4 regions of the Brachybacterium rhamnosum genome follow, and region 2 is predicted to be linked to each of the others. Evidence: riboswitches for the same ligand, from Rfam matches in the RefSeq annotation. Region 2 holds a riboswitch; each other region holds the start of a gene.

Region 1 (3,903 bases), on a different contig from region 2:
AGGCGGTGTGCAGCGGCAGGGTGCCGGCGTCCGGCGTGAGGTCCCGCAGCTCGCCCTGCGCGGTGACGATCAGGAGGTGGCGGGAGGAGTCGCCGCGCTCGTGGTCCCACTGCCGGATCGGCATGCCCGTGTGCCAGATCGTCGTGCGCTTCGCGTCCTTCCGTGCCGCGCGGGCCTCGGCGTCCTCCTCGAGGCTCACGCCGGGCAGCACGCTCGTCGCGGCGAGGATCGTGCCGTCGCCGGCCACGTCGAGCAGCTCGAGCCCGCCCGGCGCATGCGCGAGCACCTGCGCCTCGCCGGCGAGCGGCAGCCGCCAGATCGCCGTCGTCCCCTCGGGCGCCTCGCCCGTGGGATCGGGTCGGGAGGAGGTGAACAGCAGCGAGCCGTCCGGCGCGAAGCACGGCGAGGACTCGCCCTTCTCCGAGACCGTCAGCCGCCGGGCGGGTCCCTCCGCCGTGAGCTCCCAGAGGGCGGGGACCAGACGGGAGAGGTGCTCGTCGGCCTCTTGCACCACAGCGGCCGCCCGGCCGCCCGGGCCCGCGGCGATCGCGGAGACCCGCGGCACACGCAGGAACGCCTCCACGTCACGGAGGTCGAGGGACGGGGAGGCGGGAGCGTCAGCGGTCATCCCTGCACGCTATCGAGCCAGGCCACGGCAGGTGCACGATCACGGTTGCGATGCGGTCACGGGCCTCCTCGACGGTGCCCGGCGGGTGCACGATGTGCCCATGGTCCGCCGACGCACTCTGCTCGCCGCGCTCGCCGGAGCGGCCGCCCTCAGCGGCTGCGACGGCCCGGCGACGCGCCCGGAGGACGAGACCACCGCCGCGAGCTGCATCGACTGGATCGAACTGGAGACGCCTGCGGACGCGGCGGCGGAGTCCGACGCCGTCGTGCGCGGCACAGCCGACGGTCCGCCCGCGACGGGACGCTACGAGCTGTACGACGTGCCGCTGTGGACCGTTCAGGTTGCCGAGTGGGTCTCCGGAGCCCCGGCCGACGGCGAGGGGTCGAGCATCGAGGTGCTCTCGTTGCCGTACAGCTGCGGGGAGAGCCGGGACGCCCTCTCGGGCATCGAGGACGCCGGTGAGGTCTACCTGTTCCTCCGTGCCCGCGGAGACCACTGGGAGACCGTCACCGGCTACCGCGGGATGGTGCCTGTCGCCGAGGACGGCTCGATGCCGGAGAGCTGGCCGGACGAGATCGGCTGAGGGCGGCGCGCCAGCAGGAGTGGATCGGCCGACGGCGGTCGGCGCGCCCGGGCTTCGGCGCGAAGACGGCGGTGTCCCGTGGACACGTCGGCCTGCTGCGCCCCGCACCCGGGATACTCGATCGCGGACACGGGGTGCGCCGTCGGCGCTGAGATCACACCCGTGGAACCTGATGCAGCTCGTACTGACGAAGGGATGTCCGCCATGCGCTCGCGCCTGCCCGCGACCGATGCACCCACCATCGACGAGGTCGACCGCCCCGGCCCCGTCGGCCCGCCGGACCGTCTGCCGCCCTCGGGGCGCGCCGCGCTCCGCGCCGGTGTGGTCGGGAACTTCATCGACAACGTCCACGTGTTCCTGCCGCTCACCGCGCTCACCCCGGCGCTGGCCACGGTCGCCGGGCCCGGCGTCGCCGCGGCGACCGGTGCGATCGTCGTCATCGCGATGATGCTCGGTCGGCCCGTCGGCGGGGTCGTCTTCGGCCGGATCTCCGACCGCCTGGGCCGCACCCGCACCACGCAGGTCGCGATCGCCGGCACCGCCGGCTGCGCGCTGCTGATCGCCGCGATGCCCACCCACGAGCTGCTGGGCGCCGGGACGATCGCGCTGATCCTCGGCCTGCGCTTCCTGGGCGGCATCTTCGTCGCCGGGGAGTACTCCGCCGCGATCCCGCTCGCCATGGAGTGGTCGCCGCCGCGCCGCCGCGGCCTCATGAGCGGGCTGATCCTCTCGATGGCGCCGTGGGCGCAGGGGGCGATCGCCTTCGCGACCGCCACGCTGCTGCTGGTGCTCGGGCCGGAGGAGTACGCCGTCTGGGGCTGGCGACTGCTGTTCGTCGTCGGCGCGCTGCTCTCGCTGGGGATGCTGCTGTACTACCGCTCGCACGTCGTCGACGCCCCCATCACCCGCCGCGCCGGGAGGGACGGGAATACGACGCCGGTGCGGGGCGGCGTCCGGCAGGTGCTCGCAGGCCGCTGGTCCGGCGCCTTCCGGCAGGCCTTCGTCATGATGACGGGGCTCTGGCTGCTCACGAACACGACGGTCCTGCTGCTCACCGCGCGGCTCGGGGAGGGCGGTGCCCTCGCCGCCACCGAGGTCGCGCTCGCCATGGGCATCGCCTCCGTCGTCCAGGCGCTCGCGATGGCGCTCGCCGGGCACCTCTCCACGGTGATCGGCCGGCGCCGACTGCTCACGCACTGGGGGATCGCCGCCCTGCTCCTCGGGCCGCCCCTGTGGTGGGCGGCCGTCGGCTCCGGGAGCCTCGCCCGGGCGGCGCTCTGCGCGGCGCTGCTGCAGGTGGTGACCGTCGCCGCCTACGGCCCGGTCTCCGCGTATCTGTCCGAGCGTTTCCCCACGGCCGTGCGCTCCACCGGGTACGGCTCCGCCTACAGCCTCTCCCTCGTGCTTCCGGCCCTGTACCCCTTCTACCTCCCGCTGCTCGCCGGGATCACCGGACCTCGCGGGTCGGTGCTGCTGCTCATGGTGCTCGGGGCGGCGCTGCTGATCCTCGGCGCCCGGCTCGGCCCGCGCCTCACGCCCGCGGACCTCGACGGGGACCTCGACGCGGTCGCGCTCGCCGGGGAGCGGTGAGAGATGGATGTCCGTCCTCGGCGGCCTCCGATCGGGCGCTTCCGAGCGGTCGGGACCGAGCGATCGGTCTCCTTCGATGAACAATCGGGGAATCATGCTCGCATCCGGGGCGAAAGTCTGCGAACCTAGTGCTCGGCACGTCGTCCGCGGCGTGCCGCCGGACCCTTCTCGGGGTCCACGTCGTCGGCGGAGCGTCTTCCGGCGGCAGGCATCATTGGCCGAGACTCGGCCGACGACATCGAAGGATTACAGGAACATGGCAACTGGCACCGTGAAGTGGTTCAACGCCGACAAGGGCTTCGGCTTCATCGCCCCCGACGACGGCTCGGACGACGTCTTCGCCCACTTCAGCAACATCTCCGGCACCGGCTACCGCAACCTCGAGGAGAACCAGAAGGTCTCCTTCGAGGTGGAGCGCACCGATCGCGGCCTCACCGCCGTGAACATCCAGGGCGCCTGAGCCCCGGAGCCCCACAGCTCACGGAGCGCCCGTCGGAACGATCCGGCGGGCGCTCCGTCATGTCCGGAGGGAAAACTTCCGGGCCTTGTCTTTCCCTGATCGCCGGGGCAGGCTGGCCGGCGAGGGTCCCGTGCTCGCGGGTCCCGCGGCACCGGACGCCCGGTGCGCTCGCGGTGCCGCTCGTCAGTGGTTCCACGGAAGGACGATGATGTCTGAGAACAGAGCTGTGGCGTACAAGGGAGCAGGCCACGTCGAGGTGGTCGACACCCCCTACCCCGAGTTCGAGCTGAAGGACGGTCCGGGGGTGAACCCGGCCAACGTCGGCCGGAAGGTGCCCCACGGCGCGATCCTGCGCACCGTCGCGACCAACATCTGCGGCTCCGACCAGCACATGGTGCGCGGCCGCACCACCGCCCCGGAGGGGCTCATCCTGGGCCACGAGATCACCGGCGAGGTGGTCGAGGTCGGCCCGGACGTCGAGTTCATCAAGAAGGGCGACATCGTCTCGGTCCCCTTCAACATCGCCTGCGGCCGCTGCCGCAACTGCAAGGACGGCAAGACCGGGATCTGCCTGAACGTGAACCCGGACCGCCCGGGCAGCGCCTACGGGTACGTCGACATGGGCGGCTGGGTCGGCGGCCA
Region 2 (3,903 bases):
GGGGTGAGTCGCCACACCGCGCCGCGCACGGAGCGGAGCGCGAGCGGGGCGAGCAGCACCGTGGGCAGCAGAGCGAGCAGCCCGCCCTGCCAGGTGGAGACGGCGTAGGAGCCGACCGCCGCGAGGATGCCGATCAGGCAGAGCATCAGCGGGTTCAGGGCGTCCGCGGGCCGGTGCGCGGCGCGGGGGACGGGCAGGATCCGACGATCGGGTTCGGCGGAGGCCCCGGGGGCGGGGGTCGTTGCCCCGGCCGACGCGCTCGCCGCCGTCGGGGCGGGGGAGGGGGTGCCCTCCAGGTGGTGCCGGGACCCGGCGGCCGCGACGAGCACGGGGTCGTGGGAGGCGGCGACGACGGCGGTGCCGCGGTCCCGGGCCTCCTCGAGCAGGGCGAGCACCGCCGACCGCCGCTCGGCGTCCAGGCCCACGGTCGGCTCATCGAGCAGCAGCACCTCGGGCCGCGCCGCGAGGGCGGCGATGATCGCGAGGCGCCGCTGCTCCCCGCCGGAGAGCCGATGGGGGTTGGCACCGGCGAGGTGCGCGAGGCCTGCGCGGTCCAGCAGGGACCGGGCATCCGCCGCGGCCGCGGGATCCGCCGCGTCGCCGAGCTCACCGCGCACGGTCGAGGCGAGGAAGAAGTGCGCCGGGTCCTGGGGGACCAGCAGCAGCGAGCCGCGCCGCCGGCCGGCCTCCGCGGCGAGGGAGCGCAGCAGGGTCGTCTTCCCCGCGCCGCTCGCCCCGGTGACGACGGTGAGCAGCCCCGGCTCGATCCGCAGCTCGGCCTCCGGGGCCGGGCCCGGGGCGGGCTCCGTCTCCTGCAGCTCGGGACGCCGGGCGAGGACCTCCTCGGGCGGTCCGTCGGCGAGCACCTGCGCGCCGGAGCCCAGCACGACGATCCGGTCGAGGTGCTCCCGCCACGGCTCCACGTGGTGGTCGGCGATGACGAGGGTCCGCCCGGCGGAGGCCGCGAGCACGGCGCGGCGCACCGTCGCGGCGGCCTCGGGATCGAGCATGCTCGTGGGCTCGTCGAGCAGCATCGCCTCGGGGTGCAGGGCGAGGGCGCCCGCGAGGGCCACCCGCTGCTGCTGCCCGCCGGAGACGGCGAGCGGATCCCGGGAGCCGTCGACGTCGACCGCCGCGGCGTCCAGCGCGCGCCTCACCCGCTCGTGGATCTCGGGGCGGGGGAGGGCCGCGTTCTCCGGGCCGATCGCCGCGTCGCGCGCGACGGTCGCGCCCACCACCGCATGCGCGGGGTTCTGCAGCAGCAGCCCCCGCTCCCCGGGGCGGGAGGGCCCGGTGGGGGCCTGCTCGAGGTCCCCGGCCTCGGGGTCGAGCAGGCCCGCCAGGGCGCGCAGCACGGTGGACTTCCCGCTCCCGCTCACCCCCGTGAGCAGCACCTTCTGCCCGCCGGGCACGTGCAGGCGCAGGCCGTCGAGCGTGGGCTCGTCGCGGCCCGTGGGGCGCCAGCGCACCCCGTCCAGGAGCAGGTCCCTCACGCAGCCGCCCTCACGCGGCGGTCGTGGCGGCGGCGCGGCGCTCGCGATCCCGGTCCCGGCCCGCGGGCAGCGCGTCGAGGGCTCCCGTCGCGCCGAGGGCTCGCACGGCCGCCCAGCCGAGGGCTCCGCACAGCAGCGCACCGGAGACCAGGAAGAAGGCCAGCAGCAGAAGGGCGAAGGTCCAGCTCATCTCGGGGTAGTAGGAGAAGCGCTCCCACACCCATTCGAGCGCCGCCGCGATCACGCCGCCGAGCATCGCGACGGGCAGCGTGAAGCGGCGGTAGACGAAGAGCAGGAAGCCGATCTCGACGCCGCCGCCCTGCAGCAGGCCCGAGACGACGGTGCCCCAGCCCCACTGGCCGCCGAGGATCATCTCGAGCGTCGCGGCGACGAGCTCCGCGAGAAGCGCCGCGCCGGGCTTGCGCACGATGAGCGCGGCGAGCACGGCGGGCAGGAACCAGATGCCGGCGAGGATGCCCTCGGCGGGCTTGAAGGCCGCGGTGAGCGGCCCGATCAGCGAGTACAGGGCCCCGTAGCCCAGGAAGGCGACCCCGAAGGCCGCTCCGATCGCGACGCTGACCAGCAGGTCGATCGTCCTCATGCGTGTCATTCCGACTCCTCTCCTCGTGGAAAGGGGCGTCGTGGCGCCGGGGGCGCCGCGACGGAAATCCCGACTCCCTCCGCCGGCATGACCCGGTTCAGGTTCGAGGGTCTGCGCATGCGCGCACTCTCAGCACCGTGCGGTGCTCCCCTGTCAGTGGATGACCGCGGGCCAGTCTACCGCCGCGCGCGGATCGCCTGGTCGATCGCCTCCGCAGTGGACCGCGGGTCCGTGGGGGAGAACAGGTAGTGGGTGCCGCCGCGACCGACGATCTCGACCTGGGTGCCCGGCCGGGTCACGAGCAGGCGGTAGGTCGCCTGCGTCTCGGCCAGGGTGAGGGTGCGGCGCGAGCCGACGGCGGTGAGCTGCTCCGGGGCGGGGGTCAGCGCGCGCCCGCGACGCCATCCGTAGCCGCCCACGGTGACGCCCACGACCGTGGCGTCCAGCTCGCGCAGCTGCACGCCGCGGAAGTCCTCGACGGGCCAGGTGGCCTGCGGCCAGAACCCGCCGAGGCTCACGGTCACCCCGCGGCCGTCGACCAGGATGCGCGTCGCATGGTGCATCCACGTCCACACGGCGAGCAGCGCGAAGAGCACGGCCGCGGCGACCAGCAGCGGCGGCGGGACGGTCGCCCGCACGAGCGCGAGCACCAGCAGCACGACCCCGGAGGCGGCGGTGAGCGCGATCCGCGTCCAGCCCACGGCCGAGGGCCGGGTCGTGTCGGTGAACGAGGGCGCCTCGGGCCTCATGCCCGCCCCGCGTGCGCGCTCACCAGATGCGGACGCGCTCGGCGGGCGCCCGGTACATGCCGTCGCCCTCGCGCACGTCGAACGCCTCGTGGAAGGCGTCGAGGTGGCTCACCACCGTGTTGCAGCGGAACTCCATCGGCGCATGGGGGTCGATCGCGAGGCGGCGGATCGCCTCCTGCGGCCTGGTCAGGCCCCGCCACACGGTCGCCCAGGACCAGAACACGCGCTGCAGCCCGGTGAGGCCGTCGAGCTCGGGGGACCCCTCGCCCGCGGTCGCGAGGTACGCCTTCACCGCGATCGTGAGGCCGCCCAGGTCGCCGATGTTCTCGCCGACGGTGAGGGCGCCGTTGACGTGGTGGGCGTCGTCGAGGTCCCGGGGCGAGAGCGCCGAGTACTGCTCGATGAGGGCTGCGGTGCGCTCGTCGAAGGCGGCGCGGTCCTCCTCGGTCCACCAGGTGACGAGGTTGCCGTGGCCGTCGAACTTCGAGCCCTGGTCGTCGAAGCCGTGGCCGATCTCGTGGCCGATCACGGCGCCGATCCCGCCGAAGTTCACGGCGTCGTCGGCCTCCGCGTCGAAGAACGGCGGCTGCAGGATCGCGGCGGGGAAGACGATCTCGTTGCGGCCGGGGTTGTAGTAGGCGTTGACCGTCTGCGGGGTCATGTGCCACTCCGTCTCGTCGACCTCGCCGCCCACCTTCGCGTACTCGAACTCGGCGTCGAAGCGGCGCGAGGCGCGCACGGTCGCGACGAGGTCGCCCTCGACGATCTCGAGGCCCTCGTAGTCCCGCCAGGTCTCCGGGTAGCCGATCTTCGGGACGAACAGGGAGAGCTTCTCGAGCGCCTTCGCGCGCGTCTGCTCGGTCATCCAGTCCAGGCCCTCGATCGAGACGCGGTACGCCTCGAGCAGCGCGGCGACCAGACGCTCCATGTGCGCCTTGTGCTCCGGCGGGAAGTGGCGCGAGACGTACTCGCGGCCGACCTCGAAGCCGACGGCTCCCTCGACGAAGCCGACGCCGCGCTTCCAGCGCTCACGCAGCTCCTCCGCGCCCGAGAGCACGGT
Region 3 (3,903 bases), on a different contig from region 2:
GCGCTCCACGTTCTCCCGCACGAGGTGCAGCGGCACGTGCCCGGGTCCCTCGACCATGACCTGCACGTCGTGCTCCCAGGCGCGGGCGGTGAGCTCCGCGAGCGTGTCGAGCTCCGCGAACTGGGCGGCGTCGTTCGCATCGGCGAGGGAGCCGGGGCGCAGCCCGTCGCCGAGGGAGAAGGAGACGTCGTAGCGGGCGAAGATCGCGCACAGCTCGTCGAAGTGCTCGTAGAGGAAGTTCTCCCGGTGCCGGGCCAGGCACCAGCCGGCCAGGATGGAGCCACCGCGCGAGACGATCCCCGTGACCCGATTCGCCGTCAGCGGCACGTAGCGCAGCAGCACCCCGGCGTGGATCGTCATGTAGTCCACGCCCTGCTCGCACTGCTCGATCACGGTGTCCCGGAAGATCTCCCAGGTCAGGGCGTTCGCATCCCCGTTCACCTTCTCGAGCGCCTGGTAGATGGGGACCGTGCCGATCGGCACGGGGGAGTTGCGCAGGATCCACTCGCGGGTGGTGTGGATGTCATCGCCGGTGGAGAGGTCCATGACGGTGTCCGCGCCCCAGCGGGTCGCCCACTCGAGCTTCGCGACCTCCTCCGCGATCGACGAGGTCACCGCCGAGTTGCCGATGTTCGCGTTGACCTTCACGAGGAACGCGCGGCCGATGATCATCGGCTCCGCCTCGGGATGGTTCACGTTCGCGGGGATGATCGCGCGGCCCGCGGCGAGCTCGCTGCGCACGAGCTCCACGTCGCAGCCCTCGCGCAGCGCCACGAAGCGCATCTCCGCGGTGATCTCCCCGCGGCGGGCGTAGTGCATCTGCGTGACCCGTCGGCCCTCGAGGCCGCGCAGCGGCTCCCTCCGCGCGCCCCGCCACTCCGCGCTCGCCTCCCCGCGGCGCACGGCGCTGCGGCCGTCGTCCTCGAGGCTCCGGCTGCGACCCGTGTAGGCCTCCACGTCGCCGCGGCCGCGGATCCAGTCCTCGCGCAGCGGCGCGAGGCCCTCCTCCGGCGCGCAGCCGGGGCCCGCGGTGCGGTAGACGGTCACGGGCGGGTTCTCCGCGCCGCTCGGGGCGGGGTCCTGGGTGATCCGGGTGACGGGCACGCGGATGCCGTGCTCGGGATCCTCGAGGTGGTCGAGGGTGTGGGTGGGGTAGTTCTCAGGGCGTGCGGACATGCAGTCGCTCTCCTTCTTCCTTCGCCGGCATGACCCGGGCAGGTTCGGTCGGTACTCGGACCGCGACAGTCCGATCTCAGCCCGTTGCGACGGGCACCCGAGGGATCGGCGAGCACCGTACCCCAGGAGCGAGGACGCCGGCGGTGCGGTCCGGCCGCAGGTCCGACGGGCCCGTCGGATCGCGAGGGGCCAGTCGGATCGCGATAGACCGACAGGCCGACGGGCCGACGGGCCTGCCGGATCGGCGGTGATCGGCGACCGCTCCGCCTACAGTGGGCGCCTGCCCCCGCGGGACCACCAGGAGTGACGATGACCCAGCCCCAGCCCGGCCTCCCCGCGCCCCGGCCCGCCGTGCCCGGCGCCCCTCCGGGCTTCCCCGGGCCGCAGTTCGGCGCGCCTGTCGCCACGCCGGACCGCCACGAGCGGAGGGACGGAGCCCGCTACGGCATGGCCCTCGTCGCGACCGTGATCGGCTCCTACCTGCTCACGCAGTGGTCCCCGGTGGGGTTCGTCGGCTTCGACGACCCGCTGCTGAAGCTCCAGGGCATCGTCCAGCTCGGGATCGGCCTGCTCGTGCTCGCGGGCGGTCTCGCGCTCGCGCCCACTGCCCTGTGGCGGGCGGCGCTCGCCGCGGCGGTCGTCGTCGTGCCCGTCCTGCTCGGGACGGTCCTCGTGATCTCGTACCTCCGGGGCGACCTGGACCTGCCGCAGCCCTTCCCGCGGATGCTGGACCTCTCGATCCTCGGCCCGGCCGTGGGGCTGCTGGGCTGGCTGATCGTGCGGGGCCGCAGCCCGCTCACCTTGCTGCTGGTGCTGGGCTTCCTGCTGATCCTCCCCGCGCAGTGGGCGGTCATGTACCACGGCATCCCGAGCCCCGTGCTGTGGGGCGTCGAGCTCGTGCTCGCCGCGGTGATCGGGATCGCCGCGGCGTGGCTCGCGGCGCTCGGGTCGCGGTGGCTGCCGGGGGCCGTGCGGCGGTGACCTGCCGGAGCGGGCCGATCAGGGGCGCGTGACGAACCCCTGCTCGACCATGAAGTCGAAGGCGACGTCCGCCGGGAGCTCGCCGCCCTCGTCCACCCGCAGGTTCAGCGCGCGCAGGGCGTCGTCCGTGATGGCGGGGGAGATCTGGTCGAAGATGTCCGCGAGCTCGGGGTGCTTCTCGAGCGTCGCGGTGCTGAGCACCGGGGCGACGTTGTAGGCGGGGAAGTAGCCCTTGTCGTCCTCGAGGATCGTGAGGTCCAGGCTCTCGATGCGGCCGTCGGTCGTGAAGACCTCGCCGAAGTTGCAGGAGCCGCGGGCGGTCGCGGTGTACACGGCGCCCGTGTCGTAGATCGAGACGTTCTCCTCGGGGACGCCGTCGGCGGCGTCGCGGGGGATGCCGTACTCCTTCAGCAGCGGGATCAGGCCGTCCGCGCGGGAGTTGAACTCGGGCTCCACGCAGATCGTGCGGTCCTCGACGGGCAGGTCCGCGATCTCGCTCAGGGAGCTGATGCCGCCCAGCTCCTCGACGGCATCGGAGCGCACGGCGAGGGCGTAGGTGTTGTTCAGCGGCGCGGGCGGCAGCCAGGTGAGCCCGTTGGCGACGTCGGCGTCGCGCACGGCCTCCCACTGCTCCTGCTTGTCCGGGATCCCCTCGGTCTCGCCCATGTAGGTGAGCCAGGCGGTGCCCGTGTACTCCCAGGTCATGTCGGCGTCGCCGGAGGTCATGAGCTCGCGCACGGGGACGGAGCCGGGAACGTTGGTGAGGTCGTCCACCTGGAAGCCGGCGGCCCGGGCGGCGATCACGCCGATCTTGCCGAGGATGAGCTGCTCGGTGAAGTTCTTGCCGGTGACCGTGAGCGAGGCGTCGGCGGGGAGGCCCTCGATGGGGGTGATCGAGCCGGGGGCGACGTCCGGCGTGTAGGCGGTCGCGGGGCGCAGGCCGCAGCCGGCGAGGGGCAGCAGGGCGAGGCCCGCGAAGGCGCCGAGGTGCCGGCGGGAGATGCCGCTGCGGTGCGCGGAGGAGGTCGCGGGGGAGGAGGTGCGGGGCATGGTCACAGTCCCTTCGGCCGGGCGATGTGCTCGACGACCCGGCCCACCCAGTCCACGATCAGGGCGAGCAGGGCGATGAGCAGGGCGCCCGCGATGAGCACCGTGAACAGGTAGAGGTTCACGCCGGTGGTGATGAGCAGGCCCAGGCCGCCGCCGTTCACGAAGGCGGCGAGGGAGGCGGTGCCGACCAGCAGCACGAGGGCGGTGCGCACGCCGGAGAGCATGACGGGCACGGCGAGCGGCAGCTCCACGCGGAGCAGCACGGACAGCGCCGTCATCCCCATCCCTCGGCCGGCCTCGACGAGCCGCTGATCCACGCCGCGGATCCCGATCATGGTGTTCCGCAGCACGGGGAGCACGGCGTAGAGCACGAGCGCTATCACCGCGGCGCGGAACCCGTCCGGCACGAGCGCGGCGATCAGCACGATGAGGCCCACGGCCGGTGCCGCCTGCCCGAAGTTCACGACCGCGAGGATCGGCTCGGCGGCCCGCCGGAACGGCTTGCGGGTCAGCAGGACCCCGAGGGGGATCGCGATGACGAGCACCAGCACGGTCGAGACCAGGGTGAGGGCGAGGTGCTGGCCTGTGAGGTTCAGCAGCGTCGCCGGGTTCAGCGTGTTGCGCTCGGTGTCGCTCAGCGGGGCCACGGAGAGCCAGATGGCGAAGCCCGCGAGGATCGCGAGCAGCACCGCGATC
Region 4 (3,903 bases), 150 kb from region 2:
GCCGGCCCAGTCCTCGCCGCGGCCGCGGAGGGTCGCGATCGCGGAGGAGAGGGAGCAGCCGGTGCCGTGCGTGTTCCGCGTCGCGATCCGCGCGCCGGGCAGCGCGGCGAGCACCCCCTCGGGGCCGACGAGGGCGTCGGGGGAGTCCGGCCCGCTCAGGTGACCGCCCTTGGCGAGCACGAGCACCGCATGATGGGCGGCGAGCTCCTGCGCCTGGGCGAGGGCCTGCTCCCAGGTGCTCGCCTCGGGTCGCTCGGCGAGCACGGCGAGCTCGGGGAGGTTCGGGGTGACGAGGTGCGCATGGCGGAGCATGTCCCGCAGCGCCTGCTCGGCGGAGTCGTCGAGCAGCCGGTCGCCGCTCGCGGCGACCATGACCGGGTCGAGCACCACGACCGGGGGCCGCACGTCGTCCAGCCAGGTGGTGACGGTGTCGATGATGGTGCCGTCGAAGAGCATGCCGATCTTCACGGCGTCGATCGTGACGTCCTCGCTCACCGCTCGGAGCTGCGCGTCGAGGAACGCGGGCGGCGGCACGTGCACCTCGCGCACGCCGCGGGTGTTCTGGGCGACGAGCGCGGTCGTCGCGGCCATGCCGTAGCCGCCGTTCGCGGCGATCGACTTGAGGTCCGCCTGGATGCCGGCGCCGCCGGTGGGGTCGGTGCCGGCGATGCTGAGGACGCGGGGGACGGGCAGGCTCATCGGGCGTCCTCCCAGGCGCGGCGCAGCTCCGACGCGGCGTCGAAGGGGGAGGGGGAGGAGCAGATCGCGGAGACGACGGCCGCGCCGTCGAGCCCGGCGCGGCGCAGGGCGGGGAGGTCCGCGGCGGTGATCCCGCCGATCGCGACGGCGGGGAGAGCGGTCGCGGCGGCGACGGCGGCGACGCCCTCGACCCCGATCGCGGCGGGGGCGTCCGCCTTCGTGGTGGTGCCGTGCACGGCGCCGATGCCGAGGTGGTCGGCGCCGGCGGCCTCGCCCTCGCGGGCCATGGCGGCGGTCTGCGCGGAGACGCCGATGACGGCGCCCGGGCCCAGGAGCCGGCGCACGAGGTGCGCAGGGAGGTCGGACTGGCCGACGTGCACCCCGGCGAGGCGCACCCTGGTCTCCCGGGCGGCGAGGACCACGTCGACGCGGTCGTCGACGATGATCGCGACCGACGGGGGCAGCGTCTCCGTGAGAGCCGCGCAGAAGGCGAGCGTGTCCCGGGTGGGGAGCTGCTTGTCGCGCACCTGGACCGCGGTGACCCCGCCGGCGACGGCGTCCCGCACGGCGGTGACGGGGTCGTGGCCGGCCCGCTCGAGCTGCGGGCGGTCCACGACGAGGTAGAGGGAGAGGTCGACCTCAGGAGGGGTGCTCATCGTCGTCATCGCACCTTCGCCTGGTCGCGGACGTCCTGGGGGCTGAGCGCGTGGAGCCCGTCGAGCAGCCCCACGGCGAAGGAGCCCGGGTGCTCGGCGGTGCGGGCGGAGCGCTCGGCGGCGAGGGTGAGCACCGTCGTCGCGGCGACCGCGGCGACGAGGCGGTCCTCGACCACGGCGGCGAAGGCCGCGGTGATCCCGCCGAGCGCGCAGCCGGCACCAGTGACCTTCGTGAGCAGAGGGCTGCCGGTGGCGACGCGCACCACTCTCTCCCCGTCGGTCACGAGGTCCACCGCGCCCGAGACGGCGACGACGGCGCCGGTGCTGCGGGCGAGGGTCGTGGCGGCTTCGTGGGAGTCGTCGGCGGAGTCGATCGAGTCCGCGCCGCGGCCGCCGGCGGAGAGCCCCGCGAGGGCGCGGATCTCGGAGGCGTTGCCGCGGATGATCGCGGGCTCCTCGGTCACGAGCCGCGCGGCGAGGGCCGTGCGCACGGGCAGGGTCCCGACGGCGACGGGGTCCAGCACCCAGGGGGTGCCGGCGGAGCGCGCGGCGGCGACGGCCTCGACCATCGCCTCCCGCTGCTCGGCGCCGGCGGTGCCGAGGTTCACGAGGACGCCGTCGGCGATCCGCGCGAAGATCCCGGCCTCCTCGGGCACGGCGACCATGGCGGGGGAGCCGCCCACGGCGAGCAGCGCGTTCGCGACGAGGTTCGTGGTGACCACGTTGGTCAGGCACTGCACGAGGGGGACCCGCGAGCGGACCTCCTCGAGGGCGGCCGCGAGGACCGCCGGGTCGGTGGGGGCAGAGGCGTGCGCGAGTGTCATGGCGACATCCCTTCGCTAGTCCGAGCTAGATCAGGTTCGACGGGTGTCATCTCAGCCCGGTCCTCGGGCACCCCGTGTCACTGCAGGCCACCGTACGTGATCGTCGCCCGCGCGGGGGCGGCGTCCGCGGCCGGGCCGCCGACGTCGCCCCGGTGGGGAGAGCCTCAGGCGGTGCGCAGGCCGCGACGCACGAGGATCAGGCACAGCGCGCAGAGCACCACGAGCATCGAGAGCGACGCGGGGTAGGCGAGCAGCGGCAGCAGCGCGGCGAGGATCGTCGGCAGCAGGAACCCGAGGTAGGCGAGCGCGTAGTAGACGCCGGTGAGCCCGGCGAGATCCTCCGCCGTCGCGATGCTCTGCACCTGCAGCAGCCCGGCGACGACGAGGGTGCCGTAGGCGGCGCCGAGCACCATCGCCACGAGGATGCCGAGGACCGGGCTGCCGATCGCGGTCGCGAGCACCGCGAGCACCAGGCCGACGCACATCGCCGCCTGGCCCACGGGCAGGGATCGGCCGCCGGTGAGGCGGTCCAGCCGCGGCACGAAGGACTGCACGACCGCCCCGGTGCCGAGCGTGAGCACCGTCAGCGCCGTCGCGTACAGCGTCGCGCCGTCCCCGAGGTGGCTCTCGACGCTCGCGGGGATGACCGCGTAGGCGACGCCTGCCGCGCCGAAGATCCACGGCGCCGCGGGGACCACGGCGCGCGTGAAGCGGCGGTGCCCGGCTGCGGGCACGCGGAGGTCCTCCCACCAGTGCCCGGCGGCGGGCCGCTCGACACGACGGGTCTCCGGTGCGAGCAGGAGCAGCGGGGTCGCGAGGACGGCGAGGCCGCCGTGCACGAGATAGGGGAGGACCTCGGGGAGCGGGGCGAACTGGGCGAGCAGCCCGCTCACCCCGGCGCCGAGGGCGAAGCCGAGGGTGAGGGTGAGGGAGGGGCGGCGGGCGCCCGCGACGGCCGGGGCGCCGATCTCGTACGGCGGCGAGGAGAGCTCCTTCATCCAGGCCGTGCCGACGGACATGGCCGCGCCGACCCCGAGCCCGGCGAGCACCCGGCCCAGGCACAGCAGCGCGAAGACGTGGGGGCTCGCGGCGAGGAGCGCGCTGCCCAGCACGGTCGCGGCCATGCCCACGAGCATCACGGGGCGGCGGCCGTGGCGGTCGGAGAGTGCGGCGGCGACGAGCAGGCCGGGGGCGAGCCCGGCGACGTAGGTGCCCAGCAGGAGGTTCGCCTGCCAGGCGGCGTAGTGGCCCACGGACTCGTAGACGTGCAGGAGCGGGGTGAAGTGGTTGCCGCCCCAGGCGAGCAGGAAGGTCGCGGGGACCACGAGCCTCCAGGGGGCACGGATCGCGGTGCGGCTCATCGTGCGCCCCCGTCGAGCTCGTAGGCGTCCTCGACGTGGGCGCGCAGGCGCTCGGCGAAGGCCGCGGGGTCGCTCGCGGCGAGGAGCGCGGCGAGCTCCTCGTGCTCGGCGAGGAGGGCGGGCATGGTGCCGCTGCGCTCGTCGAGGACGGCGGCGGTGAGGCGGGCGAAGCGGGGGCCGAGGTCCTGGCAGATCCCGGCGACGACGCTGTTGTCCGCGGCGGCGATGAGGGCGAGGTGGAAGTCGAGGTCGGCGGCGGCGAAGGCGAGCGGGTCCTGGGCCTCCGCGGCGGCGCGCTGCTGGTCCAGCAGGCGCCCGAGCTCGGCGGCGAGGGCCGGCATCGCCGCGGGGCGGGAGAGCAGG

The links. Region 2 has a riboswitch for thiamine pyrophosphate ahead of ABD080_RS00915 (ECF transporter S component). Riboswitches for the same ligand answer to the same signal wherever they lie in the genome.
Region 1: linked by a shared signal. The riboswitch ahead of ABD080_RS08585 (MFS transporter) and the one ahead of ABD080_RS00915 (ECF transporter S component) in region 2 are both predicted to bind thiamine pyrophosphate.
Region 3: linked by a shared signal. The riboswitch ahead of thiC (phosphomethylpyrimidine synthase ThiC) and the one ahead of ABD080_RS00915 (ECF transporter S component) in region 2 are both predicted to bind thiamine pyrophosphate.
Region 4: linked by a shared signal. The riboswitch ahead of thiM (hydroxyethylthiazole kinase) and the one ahead of ABD080_RS00915 (ECF transporter S component) in region 2 are both predicted to bind thiamine pyrophosphate.

What each region holds. Positions count from the first base shown of each region.
Region 1 is NZ_BAAAIS010000002.1:1,468,497-1,472,399, forward strand. It holds gene ABD080_RS08575 (S9 family peptidase) at 1-628, opposite strand, end outside; gene ABD080_RS08580 (hypothetical protein) at 729-1,211, shown strand; TPP riboswitch at 1,332-1,424, shown strand; gene ABD080_RS08585 (MFS transporter) at 1,416-2,801, shown strand; gene ABD080_RS08590 (cold-shock protein) at 3,058-3,261, shown strand; gene fdhA (formaldehyde dehydrogenase, glutathione-independent) at 3,470-3,903, shown strand, end outside.
Region 2 is NZ_BAAAIS010000001.1:189,100-193,002, reverse strand. It holds gene ABD080_RS00920 (ATP-binding cassette domain-containing protein) at 1-1,493, opposite strand, end outside; gene ABD080_RS00915 (ECF transporter S component) at 1,504-2,094, opposite strand; TPP riboswitch at 2,152-2,256, opposite strand; gene ABD080_RS00910 (hypothetical protein) at 2,271-2,843, opposite strand; gene ABD080_RS00905 (M13 family metallopeptidase) at 2,863-3,903, opposite strand, start outside.
Region 3 is NZ_BAAAIS010000002.1:176,736-180,638, reverse strand. It holds gene thiC (phosphomethylpyrimidine synthase ThiC) at 1-1,176, opposite strand, end outside; TPP riboswitch at 1,176-1,285, opposite strand; gene ABD080_RS02695 (hypothetical protein) at 1,486-2,157, shown strand; gene ABD080_RS02690 (glycine betaine ABC transporter substrate-binding protein) at 2,176-3,207, opposite strand; gene ABD080_RS02685 (ABC transporter permease) at 3,210-3,903, opposite strand, start outside.
Region 4 is NZ_BAAAIS010000001.1:41,527-45,429, reverse strand. It holds gene ABD080_RS00235 (bifunctional hydroxymethylpyrimidine kinase/phosphomethylpyrimidine kinase) at 1-699, opposite strand, end outside; gene thiE (thiamine phosphate synthase) at 696-1,355, opposite strand; gene thiM (hydroxyethylthiazole kinase) at 1,361-2,179, opposite strand; TPP riboswitch at 2,170-2,264, opposite strand; gene ABD080_RS00220 (MFS transporter) at 2,344-3,540, opposite strand; gene ABD080_RS00215 (GntR family transcriptional regulator) at 3,537-3,903, opposite strand, start outside.